One region of the Micromonospora sp. NPDC006766 genome, then DNA from elsewhere that is predicted to be linked to it. Evidence: riboswitches for the same ligand, from Rfam matches in the RefSeq annotation. Region 1 holds a riboswitch; the other holds the start of a gene.
What was found. A riboswitch is a leader RNA that binds a small molecule or an ion and turns the genes downstream of it on or off. The one in region 1 is predicted to bind cyclic di-AMP.
Positions count from the first base shown of each region.

Region 2: another riboswitch for cyclic di-AMP. It lies ahead of ABZ671_RS09235 (C39 family peptidase); the one in region 1 lies ahead of ABZ671_RS16745 (transglycosylase family protein).

Region 1 covers NZ_JBEYIX010000016.1:100,998-105,252, forward strand. Annotated here, with positions in the region: gene htpG (molecular chaperone HtpG) at 1-625, shown strand, start outside; gene ABZ671_RS16740 (hypothetical protein) at 684-1,712, opposite strand; cyclic di-AMP (ydaO/yuaA leader) riboswitch at 1,881-2,053, shown strand; gene ABZ671_RS16745 (transglycosylase family protein) at 2,053-2,697, shown strand; gene ABZ671_RS16750 (YbaB/EbfC family DNA-binding protein) at 2,778-3,239, shown strand; gene ABZ671_RS16755 (M4 family metallopeptidase) at 3,333-4,255, opposite strand, start outside.
Region 2 covers NZ_JBEYIX010000005.1:197,235-201,489, forward strand. Annotated here, with positions in the region: gene ABZ671_RS09225 (peptidoglycan-binding protein) at 1-151, shown strand, start outside; gene ABZ671_RS09230 (alpha/beta fold hydrolase) at 201-968, opposite strand; gene ABZ671_RS09235 (C39 family peptidase) at 1,068-1,949, opposite strand; cyclic di-AMP (ydaO/yuaA leader) riboswitch at 2,155-2,296, opposite strand; gene ABZ671_RS09240 (hypothetical protein) at 2,587-3,357, opposite strand; gene ABZ671_RS09245 (hypothetical protein) at 3,512-3,988, opposite strand; partial or broken gene ABZ671_RS09250 (polysaccharide pyruvyl transferase family protein) at 4,195-4,255, shown strand, end outside.

The sequences.
Region 1 (4,255 bases):
GCGGATGAAGGACGGCCAGTCCGAGATCTACTACGCCACCGGTGAGTCCCGGGCCACCATCGAGAACTCCCCGCACCTGGAGGCGTTCCGCGCCAAGGGCTACGAGGTGCTGATCCTCACCGACCCGGTCGACGAGGTCTGGGTCGAGCGGGTCGGCGCCTTCGACGGAAAGACCCTCCGCTCGGTGGCCAAGGGCCAGGTCGACCTGGAGACCGAGGAGGAGAAGGAGAAGACCGAGGCCGAGCGCAAGGAATACGCCGACCTGCTCACCTGGATGAGCGGCGCGCTCGCCGACAGCGTCAAGGAGGTGCGGCTCTCCTCCCGGCTCACCACCTCGCCGGCCTGCGTGGTCGGCGACGCGCACGACATGACGCCGACGCTGGAGAAGATGTATCGGGCGATGGGGCAGGAGGTGCCGCAGGTCAAGCGGATCCTCGAGCTCAACCCGACCCACCCGCTGGTCACCGGGCTGCGCAAGGCGCACGAGCAGGGCGGCGACGCCGCCGCCCTGACCGAGACGGCCGAGCTGCTGTACGGGATGGCGCTGCTCGCCGAGGGCGGCGAACTGGCCGACCCGTCGCGGTTCACCCGGATCCTCGCCGACCGGCTCGCCCGTACGCTGTAGCACCCGCTCTTCCGCCGGCCGCGGCAGTCACGCCGCGGCCGGCGCAGGCGGCCCGTCGTCACCCGGGTGCGCTGGCGGTCTGCTGGGTGGCCGCGGTGAGGGCCGCGGCGAGGGCTGCGGCCTTGTCCTTGCCGATCGCGGCGACGATCGCGGCGGCGGCATCGGCCGGGGACTCCCCGCCGAGGGCCTCCACGACCGCCGCCGCGATCTCGGTGGCGGTCGGCGCGGCATGGGCGGTCTGATAGAGGTTGTTGAGCACGCCCAACGTCGACATGCCGGTGGGGATGCCGCCACCGACGTACTGCCAGGGCAGCGCGCGCATCTGGGCGGCGACGGTGGGGTCCTTCAGGATCGCGAGGAATTGGGCGGGGGTCATGGTGTCGTCCTTCGTCAACAGGGCCCGCAGTTGGGCGAGCGTGCCGCGGTAGGCGTTGCAGTCGGTCGTCCTGGAGGCGCCGGGGCAGGCGATGTTCGACCCGTACTGCCAGATCGACGGGTTCACCCCGCCGTACGCGGCCCAGCCCGGGCCGCTGTCCCCACCTGCTTTCGCGTACACGGCGCCCGGCGCGCCGGTGGGGTTGCTGCCGTAGTTGCTGGCGACCAGGGCCATGTCGAGCACCCGCAGGTCGGGGCGGCCGAGGTTGCCCTCCCAGAACCACTTCGGAAGGTAGCCGGTCAGCAGTCGGTGGTCGACCGCGTTCCAGCGGTCCACGAACCGGCGGATGTCGGTCCAGCGGGGCCACAGTCCGTTGGCGACCAACTCCGGGTAACGCTCGGCGTCGACCATCGCCCAGACCGCGCCGATGTCGTCGAGGCTGCGGCGCAGGTAGTCGACCTGCCGGTTGGTGCTGGCCTGATCGCCCTTGATCAGGTTGTGGTAGCCACCGATCGTGTCGAAGCCCGCCTGGGCCGCGCCGCGCGCCATGTCGAGGGCGTGGCGGCTGGGCGGGTTGAAGCCCTTCGGGTCGCCGTAGGTGACCCGAAGGCACAAGACGGGAGAGGTGGCCTTGAGGACGGCCGGCCAGTTGAACTTGCCCTGGACGCGATCCCAATCCGCATGAGAGAGGTCAACATAGATCACAGTCATTGCCATCACCTCTGTGGCAGACGGTAGCTCGACCGCTCTGACCTGCGCAAATGTGAAGTCTGGTCGGTGTGGCGGAGCCCTCGCCCGGCCGAGTGAAGAAATTCGCATCAAGTGGGCGTTTGCCGCAAATCGCTTATCGTCGGGTGCGTTCGCGATCGCGGACATCACGGGCCGGCAACGCCTAATCCCGCCGCCGGGTCGTGGTACCTGGACCTCAGGCGGGAGCGGGGGACCCACACGTTTCTCGGTGCTCGACACCTCGGGGTGAAGCCGCCACCCGGCGGCCGGGCTCCTCGGCCCGAACCCGACAGCTCACCTCGTCGGCGTGGAGGAGACCCACATGGCAACTGAACACGTCGTACCTCACAGAGGTAACACCCGGCGCCGGATCGCTGCCGAGGCGCTTGTCGTCGTCGCCGGCGCCGCCGCCCTCCTCACGCCGGGCTCGGCCGCGAGTGCGTCCAGCGTGAACTGGGACGCCATCGCGCAGTGCGAGTCCGGCGGGAACTGGCACATCAACACCGGCAACGGCTACTACGGCGGCCTCCAGTTCTCGAAGGGCACCTGGAACGGCTACGGCGGGCAGGCGTACGCCAGCCGGGCCGACCTGGCCAGCCGCACCGCGCAGATCGCCATCGCCGGAAAGGTCCTCGCCAGGCAGGGCATCGGCGCCTGGCCGGTCTGCGGCAGGAAGGGCGGCTCGACGAAGCCCACGTCGGTGTCCGCGAGCCGGAAACCGGCGAGGATCGCGACCAGCGAGCCGGTGTCGCGCCGCGACCGGCCGGCGACCCGCAGCCATCGGCGTGCCGCGCCCAGTGCCGTCGGTGCCGACACCTATGTGGTCAAGAACGGTGACACCCTGTCCGAGATCGCCGAGGACCGTGACCTCGCCGGCGGCTGGCACCCGCTGTACGAGCGCAACAGGCGGGTGGTCGGCCGCGACCCGGGCTTGATCTTCCCGGGTCAGCGGCTGCGGCTGCGCTGACGGCATCAGGGGTGGAAACTGCCCTCGGGTCCGGTTGCTATGGTCACGGTGCTCCGGAAAGACGTGAAGAAAGCGCGGCTATGACCAACGATCCGTTCACCGCGGCCGCGAGCCTCGACGAACTGCTCACCAGGACCCAGCAGGCGCTGTCCGCGATGCGTTCGCGGGCCGCTGATCAGGTCGACGGCGACCCGGCGCAGCTGCTCCGCGCCGAGGGCGTCGCGGCCGGCGGCCAGGTTCGGGCCGTGGTCGTCCAGGGTGGCCGGCTCGAGTCCGTCGTGGTCGACCCGGAGTTGGCCGAGGCGGGGATGGAGGCGGTCTGCGGGCATGTCGTGGTGGCCGTCAACGCGGCTCTTGCCGACCTCGACGCCCAGGTCAGCGCCTCGGCGCGAGCCGACGTCGATGCTCTGGCCGCGCGGCTCGGCGGGCTGCAGGATCAGTCGGTGCGGCAGATGGAGCTGTTCAGCCGGGCGATGGAGGACGTGGTGGCGCGGCTCAACCGTAGCGGCGAGGCGGCCGTGCGGGCGGACGGCCCAGGCTGATGCGGGCGGCCTCGCGGCGCCCGGAGGGCCGCCGCTCGAGGAGACGAGGCGGCCGGCCGTGGCAGGTACCACGGCCGGCCGTCTCGTTCCTGATCAGGAGAGGGTGACCGCCGCGTCGTCGATGACGAAGGAGGTTTGCAGCATGACGTCCTCCACGCCGGTGAACGAGATGGTGGCGGTCGTGCCGGCCAACGATGAGATGTCGAAGGACTTCTGCGTGTAGCCGGAGGCCTTGTTGAGGTTGGAGTAGGTGGCCAGGGTGGTGCTGCCCGCCTTCACGGTCAGCTTGTCGTAGGCGCTGGTCGTGGTCGTCTCCGCGCTGTCGATGTGCAGCCAGAAGCTGAGGGTGGCCCGGCAGCCGGCGGGGATCGTCACCGACTGGGACAGGGTGTCGGTGTGCGTGCTGCCGTAGCCGTCCAGCCACGCCTTCCACGAGCCGCTGTGCGCCGCCTGTCCGGTGGAGCTGGTGATGACGCCGGAGGAGGCGCTCCAGTTCACGTTGCCGGACTCGAAGCCCGGGTTGGCCAGCAGCTGGCCGGAGCAGGACCCGGTCGGCGGCGTGGTGGTCGGCGGCGGGGTGGTGCTGCCGGAGCAGGTCGGGTCACCGGACTGCGCCGGCACGCTGACGGCGTCCCAGGCGGCCTTGACGGTGTTGAACTCGGTGCAGCTGGTCGGGAAGAGGTTCTTCGCCGCCTGCAGCGTCCAGGTGCGGTACTTCAGGTACGACGACCCCGTGGTCTTCAGCAGCATCGCGTTGTACATGATCTTGATGGCGGTCTGGACGCCCAGGCCGGTCACCGAGCTGCTGTTGCAGGTGGGGCTGGTCGGCTGGCCGTTGGTCGGGTTGCTGCCCATGGCCAACAGGTAGAACCAGTGGTTGCCCGGGCCGGCCGCCTTGTGCACCTCGGTGCTCGGGATGCTGCTGGAGTAGCAGTTCGGGTCGCCGAGCGCCGACGGGTTGTACATGTTGCGGATCGGGCCCTTGCCGACCAGGTTGACCATCTCGCCGACCAGGA
Region 2 (4,255 bases), on a different contig from region 1:
GGCCACCGGCAACGTGACCGGCCCGCACCTGCACCTGGAGGTCCGGGTCAACGGTGCCAACCGCTGCCCGCAGAACATGCTGCTGGCCCTCTACGACGGCACCGCCGTACCCGCCCCGTCCTCCCTGCCCGCCACCGGCTGCTTCTACTGACGGCAACCCGCGGTCGTGATGTCGTCGCCCTGTCCGCGGGGCGACGACATCACGGCCGGTCGGGCGGCGCGTACGGCGCGAGCAGGTCGAGTACGGCGGCAGGATCCTCGACGTGCGCGTTGTGGCCCAGCCCCGGCAGCGTGATCACCGGGACACCCAACTCCTTGAGCTGCGCGTCGCTCACCATCGGGTCCTGCTCGCCCCGGGCCAGCAGCACCGGCACGTCGGTCGCGGCGAGCAGGGCGGGCAGCCCCGGCTTTCCCACCGCGAACGCGGCCGGGTCCATGGCCAGCCGCCAGCGGCCGTCCTCGCGGCGCAGGCCGGCGTCCACCACCGGGTGGTCGGGGGCGAAGAGCCCGGTCAGCCCGGCGACCCGCAGGTAGCGGCGGGCCGCCTCGTCCCGGCTGGCGAACCAGGTCACCGGCCGCTCGGCCAGCTCACGGGCCTTGCCCAGCTCAGCCGGCGTCCAGGCGACCTTGATGCCGAGCCCGATCACCGCGTCGACCGGCAGCCGCCGCGACCGCGCCGCCAACGCCAGTGCCACCACTCCGCCGAGCGAGTGCCCGAGCAGCACCAGCCGATCCCGGGGGCCGAGCCGCTCGGCCACCGGACCGAGCCCCGCCACCACCCGTTCGGCCAGCGCCTCGAAGGAGTACGTCGGCAGCGGCGGCGACCAGCCGTGGCCGGCCAGGTCGGGCGCGAGCCAGCGGCCCGCCCAACCGCGCTCCAGCAGCGGCGCCCAGGGCAGCCACACCTCGCCGGTGGCGCCCAGACCGTGCAGCAGCAGCAGATGGCGGTTGCCCGTCTCGTCGGCCATACGGCGCAGTGTGCCATCGGAGCGGGGCGACGCGCGAGCACCCGCGTACGAAGTCGGGCACCGGCTCGCAGGAGCCGGTGCCCGACGGGGAGGGTGCGATCAGGCCGAATAGCCGCGGGTGGCGGCCCAGTTCGCCAGGTCGATGGTGGTGATCCAGTACGACGGCAGCGACGGGTCGGCCGAGTCGGCGATCAGCGCGGTCCGGCCGTCGTCCTTGTAGCCGACCACGGCGATGTAGTGGCCGCCGGGGAACGAGTGCCAGCCGCCGTTGGTGTCGGTGGCGGAGCCGGCGATGTTGACCACCACGCCCCGGCCGTTGCCGATCGCGTTGACCAGGTCGGCCTGGAGCTGGTCCATCTGGGCCGGCGTCGCGGCCTGGCCGGAGATCGTGTGCGTCCGGTACGGGCTACCCTTGACCATCTGGTTGAGCCCGCGGGTGGTGTCCTCGGCGGAGTTGGTGCCGTACTCGCCGGCGCGCAGCGGGCCGGCCATCGCGTCCTGGGTGGTCTCGATGCCGGTCGCGCTCAGGGCGTTCCGCACGGCGGCCGGGCCGCAGTTCCAGTAGGCGGTCTGCGCCTGGTAGTGATAGTCGAGGATCTTGGTCGACGGCGGCTTCGGCTTCGCCGCAGCGGTCACGTCCGGGTCTGCCTTGGCCGCGCCGGGCGACGCCGACGGAGACGACTTCGCCGACGCCGAGGGCGACGCGCTCGGCGAGTCGGACTGGGCCGGGGCCGGGGCCGGGGCCGCAGCGGCCGCCCGCGCCTCGCCACGGCTGGCCACCTCATTGAGGCGGGGAGCCAGCTCGGTGACGGCGGCGGTGTTCTCCTGGCGGACGGGTGCTTCGTTGGCGCCGGCCACCGCGGCGGTGGCGCCGCCGGCCAGCACGAGAGCCGCGGCGGAGCCGGCGACGATCTGGTACGGACGCTCGGTCGCGAGCCGCCGCAGCTGACGCTTCAGGTGGTGCTTCACGTGTTCCTCCACGAGGGGCCGAGCGGCACACGCCGGCCTGACGCGCGGATGAACTCACGCGCGTTGCGGGGCGGGCTGGCCGCGGGGTGGGAAGGCGCCCGGGTGAGCCGGGCTGCGGGGGCGGTTGCCGAAACTCGGCTCGCCGGTCAGGCGAGCAGGGGCACCGCGACGCCGTGGAGGATCGGGGTGGAACGGGGGGTGGTGCGCACGAGGATGGCACTCCTTCCGTAACCGCCTACCGGGTTAGCTGACGGATTCGGGCGGGAAGTACGCCCTACCGCGGGCCGCAGCTCGCGGATTCACCCCGGTGTTGCCCTGGGTCCCCGGTTCGTGAGATCACGATTGAGCGGGTCGGCACGGCGTCGCCATTTGCGACCGGGAACCGCACCGGACGCGCCGACACTACCGGTGGGCTCGCCCCTCTGCCAAGCACTCCTACCTGCTTAAACATCGGATTCAGCGGCCCTGACCGGAACAGCAGACAACTGACGCCACTCAATGGGACATGCAGTTATCAGGGAACCGTCGGGCCGGAATCGGACATCGAGTGAACGATCGGCCGGGAATTGCGGCAGTTCATCGACCAAGCCGACCCGGATGACCGTTTCCCCGCTCGTGGTGAGCTGGCTCACCGGATTTGAATAACGATTCAGCCCACCCGCGCCGGTCGGAAGCGGGCGGCGCGTACGCCGGACGACACCGCCGCGCGAGCCGGGGCCACCGGCCCGGTGCGGCGTACCGGGACCGGGCCGGGGCGCAGCGCCTCGGCAGCGGCGTACGCCTCGGCGGCCAGGGTGCGGGCCGCCTCGGCGGCCACCTCGGCGTCGCGCCACGCCCGCTGCTCCCGCTCGGCGGCGGCCCGCCAACCGGCCCGCCGGCCGTCGCGTACCGCCCGGGCCAGGACGATCTCCTGCTCGGCCGGGTGCCGGCGCGGGTCCCACCCGTTACGGCCGGCGAGGACGTCGGCGAGTTGCCGGGCGGTCAACTCGCCCCGCCAGTGCGCCGCCATCGCCGCCCGGTGCAGCCACCGCTCCCGGGCCGCGTACTCGGCCGGCGTGCGCGGGGTGCGCGGCTCGGGCAGCACGGCGGCCCCGGCGAGGCGCCGGGCGATCGTCTCGGCCTCGTCGTACGCCCGCCAGGCCCGCTCGGCCGCCGCCTGAGTGGTCAGCCACTGCTCGCGACGCCGGCGGGCGGTCTGTGCGGCCCCGGCGGCGGCAACTGCCACCTCGTCGGCGTATCGGCGCAGGTCGGCGCGGCGGGCCGCCTCCTCGGCGGCCGGATCGGGGCCGGGATCAACCGGGCGTTCCGGTCGGGTGACCAGCATGGTCAACACGCCCAGGGCGAGCACGAGCAGGATCGACCAGATGGCGGCGGCCGTGGGGACACTGGTGAGGAAATGGTAGAGAACGGTCTTGTGCATGGTCGGCACCTCACGGGAAGACGCGGCGGAGAGGTCCGCACGGGCTCGCGGGGCGGGGCGCGACCGGATGCGGGCGCCGCCGGGCCGCCGTCGAGCGGGTGCGGGGTGAGGGTTCGGTCGGTACGGGGAACGCGGTCGGTGACCCGCGGGATCGTCAGCGGGCCGGCGGGGCCCGGGAGCCGACGGCCGCCGGGACCAACCCGGCCAGGACGGGCCCGGCTACCGGGGTGACCACGACCACACGCCGCGCCGCCGAGTCGGGTACGACGACCGGAATGCCCACCGCGTCGGAGCCGGACCCCCACTGTCGACCGCGCGCGTCGGAGCGCATCACGCCGGATGCTGCCGTGCCGGCCGGGCCGGCCACCTCGGCGGCCGAATCGGTCCAGCGGATCAGGACCCGGCGGCCCGGGCCGGCGGAACCGGGCGCGGGGGTACCGAGGTGCGCCGCCCGGAGAGGCGACGTGTCGACGGCGAGGGTGTGGGCAGCCGCGTGAGCCGCCACGGCCGGGCCGATGGGCACCGTCGCGGCGCCGATCGAGCAGGAGACGACCACAGCGAGGCTGGCCAGCATGCGGGCCGTCCAGCGCGCCACCCACCACATGGGGCAGGTGAGCGCGATCGGGAGCACGGGCCCAAATTACCGCCGAAACGACCGGAACGCACCGTCGCCGGGCGTGTCGCCCCGACCGGGACCAGGGCGCGGCCGCCCTTTATCGAGCCTGCCCAATAGCATACAATTCGCATTCCTGCACGGAACGGGGATCGCGCGCTGCCGGACCGGTCCGGTTCCCGCCGGGCGCCGCGACGCCCGGGATGGAAGGTGGACAACTCCGGATGCATCAGCGGATCCTGCTCCGCGCCCGCAAGGGTCCGTTCGACGTCGTCACCCCAGAGG